2 regions of the uncultured Apibacter sp. genome follow, and region 2 is predicted to be linked to the other one. Evidence: riboswitches for the same ligand, from Rfam matches in the RefSeq annotation. Region 2 holds a riboswitch; the other holds the start of a gene.
What was found. A riboswitch is a leader RNA that binds a small molecule or an ion and turns the genes downstream of it on or off. The one in region 2 is predicted to bind cobalamin.
Positions count from the first base shown of each region.

Region 1 (2,473 bases), on a different contig from region 2:
CACAAAAATTTCATCCTCATTTATTTATAAAATAATTTAATATTTAAATAAAAAAATAAGCAGTATTAACTGCTTATTTATATATTATAAAAGAACCAAAGAAGAATTAATCTTCATCATCTTCTTCATATCTTTCAATTTCTGCATCACAAAAATTAAAAGCTTGTTCTATCAGAGAATTTACTTCATTGGCAACTTCTTCTTCTTCTCCTTCCAAATCATCAAACCACTCTACCTCTTCTTCCTCTACATTTAAAATAAATCTTGGATATTCTGTATGCACAACAAATAAATCTTCCGGAAAATCCGAATTGTCTGCCATTAAAAATTTTGGTAACTTCATATTATTGTCTTTATTTAAATTTTAATCATCTAATAACTCCTTCAACTTAAGTAATTCTTCCTTTACTAATTCCAAGCGTGAGATTATCTCTACTTTTTTCGGTAAATTTTTTTGTGTTTGTAAAACAACTTTTGCTCCTTCTAAGGTATATCCTTTTTCCTTAACTAAATAATAAATTATTTTAAGATTTTCAATATCTTTTGGAGTAAAAAAACGGTCTCCTTTTTTATTCTTTTTTGGTGAAATACTATCAAATTCTTTCTCCCAGAATCTTATTAAAGAAGTATTAACATGAAAAGCTTGCGCTACTTCTCCAATAGAATAATATAATTTTTCAGGAAGCTGTACATTCATTATTCAAATCTAAGATTTTTTACTACAACTTTCTAAATTTTAATAAAAAAAACAATCTCTTTTAAAATATAATTTTATTACCTTAAAAATGAGCTTTAGGGAGGCTACTAAAAAATATTTATATTTGCCTGAATTTGGTGACTGTTATTAAAAAAGCAGTCTTAAAAGGGAATTCGGTGAAAGTCCGAAACAGGCCCGCTGCTGTAATCTTCAAAAAAGGTTTTAAGATTATACCACTAAGTACGTTTTGCTTGGGAAGGTTCTTAAGATGAAGTAAGTCAGAAGACCTGCCAAATTTAAATATAGTTTTAAAAGCTTTCGTGGAACAAGGCTGAAAACATTAAAAGCACATCTAATTTACTTTTCCTGTTTACTTTTTCCGGAAACTATATGGCTATATCAGTGATTTAAGATAATTTATCAAAAAAATGATAAATAATTATAAAAATATTTTATTTGCCTTACCAATAAGCTTGGTCTATTCATTTATTAATGCGCAGGAAAAAAAAGATAGCATTAGAATAACAGAATTGAAGGAGATTGTTACTATTGGAAAGAGGAATGATAAAGCAATAATCCCCTTTCAAGAATTGAAAGGAAAAGAATTGGAAAATATTAATAGTTTTTCTGTTGCAGATGCCGTACGTCTTTTTTCGGGAGTACAATTAAAAGATTATGGAGGAGTTGGAGGCATGAAAACAGTCAATATTCGAGGGATGGGGAGTGAACACGTAGGGGTCTTTTACGATGGAATACCTGTAGGAAATGCGCAAAACGGAATGGTAGATCTTGGTAAATTTTCGATGGATAATTTAGAATCTATCTCTATCTATAATGGACAAAAATGTCAAATATTTCAATCAGCAAAAGATTTCGGATCGGCCGGAACAATATATCTTACCACTAAACGACCGGTTTTTATGGGTAATAAAAAAACGAATATAAATTCTACTTATCGCTCAGGATCATTTAACTTAATAAACCCATCCCTTGTATGGGAAGAAAAATTATCATCTGTACTTACCTCTTCTTTCAATATCGAATACATTAATTCTGACGGAAAATATAAATACCGGCAGAAAAAAGGTACATGGGATACCATAGCCATAAGACAAAACGGAAATATCAGTGCTTTACGGACTGAAGCCGGGTTATTTGGTAAACTTACTAACGGTAAATGGAATTTGAAAGGATATTATTACGATTCCAGCAGAAAAATCCCCGGAGCCGTTATAAAAAATTCTTACGAAAAATATCAGTTCGGTAAACAAGAGGATCGAAATTTCTTTATGCAAGGTTCATTGGAAAAGCTGTTTAGTAAAAAATATAAAATAATGATAAATGCTAAATATGCTCATGATTTTACTCATTATGAAAATATTGAGATATATAAAGATTCTAAATGGGGAGACAAGTTTTCCTATCTTATAAATAATACCTATAAACAGGATGAATTCTATATCTCCACAGCTCAACAATATTCATTATTTTCTTTTTGGGACATATCTATCTCCGCTGATTATCAGTATAATAGCATGAAAGCTGATTTAGTGAATTTTGCTAATCCCATAAGAAATACAGAATTAGTAGCTTTTGCCACTGCTCTTCAGTTTACCAAAATTAAATTACAAACGAGTTTACTAGGCACTTTTGTACAAGATAGGACAGATCACAAAAGTAACGTAATGGGCGCTTCTGATAAAAATGAGCTTACACCTGCATTCTTTTTTAATTACCAACCTTTCAAATCAAATGAATTAAGCTTCCATAGCTTTT
Region 1 is NZ_CAMLFD010000003.1:12,898-15,370, forward strand. Features, by position in the region: gene Q0T35_RS03800 (hypothetical protein) at 107-343, opposite strand; gene Q0T35_RS03805 (MerR family transcriptional regulator) at 365-697, opposite strand; cobalamin riboswitch at 816-1,007, shown strand; gene Q0T35_RS03810 (TonB-dependent receptor) at 1,126-2,473, shown strand, end outside.
Region 1: linked by a shared signal. The riboswitch ahead of Q0T35_RS03810 (TonB-dependent receptor) and the one ahead of metE (5-methyltetrahydropteroyltriglutamate--homocysteine S-methyltransferase) in region 2 are both predicted to bind cobalamin.

Region 2 (2,473 bases):
GATTCCTAGGGATAAAATAATATTTCCAGGAATATTGCCTAATATTTCTTCTAGTTGCTGGGGACAACGAACCAAATCAATATGTAAAGCTTGTATCGGAAGTTTATAGGCTAGCTGTAAATTATCTTTTATGCCGTCAAAATAAGTAGTAAGCAACTTGTTTATATAAGGAAATTGCTTATGAATTTCTATATATGCGTATTCGAATGTTTCTTTTGTCTTTGTATCTAAATCCAAGGCTAAGAAAGGTTCATCAAACTGTACCCATTCAACCCCTTCTTCTTTTAATCTTGTTAAAATTTCCACATATACGGGAAGTATATTTTTTATTAAGTCCAACTTATTGAAATTCTCTTCTTTCTCCTTTCCTAACAATAAATAAGATACCGGACCTATAATTACAGGTTTTGTTTTGATTCCTGCTTTTTTAGCCTCTAAATATTCATCTATGATTTTTGTAGAAAATAATGAAAATTTCTGATTACTTTCAAATTCCGGTACGATATAATGATAATTAGTATCGAACCATTTGGTCATTTCCATAGCTTTTATATCAATACCTTCTTTTTGAAAGCCCCTTGCCATAGCAAAGTATAAATCCAATTCTGTATTTGATTTATCCAGTATTACCTTATTATATCTTTTGGGAATTGCTCCTACCATCAGGGACATATCTAGTACCTGATCGTAATAGGAGAAATCATTGGACGGAATCAAGTCTATTCCTATTTCTTTTTGTGTCATCCAGTTTTGATGCCGAATATTTTTTCCTGTTATCATCAGCTCTTCTACTGATGCTTTACCTGCCCAATATTTTTCACAGGCTTTTTTAAGTTCTCTGTCACTACCAATACGCGGATAGCCTAGATTGTGTGTCTGCATTTGTATAACTTTTTAAACGATTATATTATAAAAAGCTCTTATTGCTAAACTTCACAATGCCTTTTTGTTATGAATTGGAAATACAAAATAAAATATGATATTAAAAAGCCCTCTTCTCTAAAAATAACGAAAGGAGAATTTTATTATCATTCTTTATACTCTGTGATCTTGCTCTTATTCGCGAAAGCATTGTCAATTAAGAATAGGCAGGTCTCCTGGCTTATAACATTTTATCTGCCTTCTCACCTTTTACATGGCAATGGCTTATTTTGATAAAACTATTTTACGTTATTTACAGTTGCGCGTCAGCTCACGATTTACACATGATTCCCTATTAAGCTGTTATTACACAGCACCTTATTCCTTGTTGATAAAGAAATTAAGTAAAGAACTTATTTATACAAAGATAAAAACCTTTTCTTTTATTTCTTTATTTATATAAATAAAATTTTAAACCTATATTCAATTTCTAAATTATAACTAATTTATGTTTTATTTAAAACAATTTTTTTAATCGATCTTTGGAAAAACCTTTAAGCTCTGATAAGTTACCTTTTTTAATTTTTAACACCCATTCAGGGTCTTCTAATAATGCACGTCCCACAGCTATTAAATTAAACTCATCTTGATCCATTCTTCGGTCTAGTTCATCCAGAAAACTACTATTTACATCAAAGCTCTCTCCTCTGAATGCTCCTAAAAAATCTCCGTTTAGTGCAACTGAACCCACACTTATTGATGGCTTACCAGTAATTTTTTTTGCCCATCCTGCAAAATTTAAATTTGAATTTTCAAACTCAGGCTCCCAAAACCTTCTTTGAGAACAATGAAAAATATCTACTCCTGCCTCTGATAATGGCAGTAACCATTCTTTCATTTCTTCCGGAGACTTAGCAATCTTTGCTGAATAATCCTGTTGTTTCCATTGAGATAATCGTAATATTATAGGAAACTCTGCTCCTACTGCACTTCGTACGGCTTTGACGATTTCAATAGCAAAACGGCTTCGTTGGGAAATCGTTGAACCTCCCCATTTATCTTTGCGCCTATTAAGTTTATCCCAAAAGAATTGATCAATAAGATATCCATGTGCCCCATGCAATTCGAGTGAATCAAATCCTATTTTTTTTGCTTGATAGGCAGCTTCTGCAAACGCATCTATCGTTTCTTTTATGTCATCTTCACTCATTTGTTTTCCTCCTTCGGTATCTGGATTTAGCAGACCGGAAGGACCTTCAAAAGGCTTGTGAGGTCTCCAATTTCTTTTGGGCGGGATAATTCCCATATGCCAAATTTGTGGGGCTATTTTTCCATCCTTAGCATGAACTGCATCAACTACTCTTTTCCATCCTTCTAAAGCTTCATCGCCATAAAATTTCGGAATATTCAGATCATTAGAAGAGGAAGATCTATCAACGACTGTCCCTTCTGTTATAATGAGACCGACTTCCGATTGGGCTCTTCTTTCATAATACTCCGCTATTTCTTTAGTGGGAATTCCATTATAAGCAAAAGACCTTGTCATTGGTGCCATCACTATCCTATTTTTCAAGAACAAATTTTTATAGTTAAATGGCTCAAATAATTTATA
Region 2 is NZ_CAMLFD010000006.1:43,777-46,249, forward strand. Features, by position in the region: gene metE (5-methyltetrahydropteroyltriglutamate--homocysteine S-methyltransferase) at 1-882, opposite strand, end outside; cobalamin riboswitch at 1,070-1,257, opposite strand; gene Q0T35_RS05755 (NADH:flavin oxidoreductase) at 1,379-2,473, opposite strand, start outside.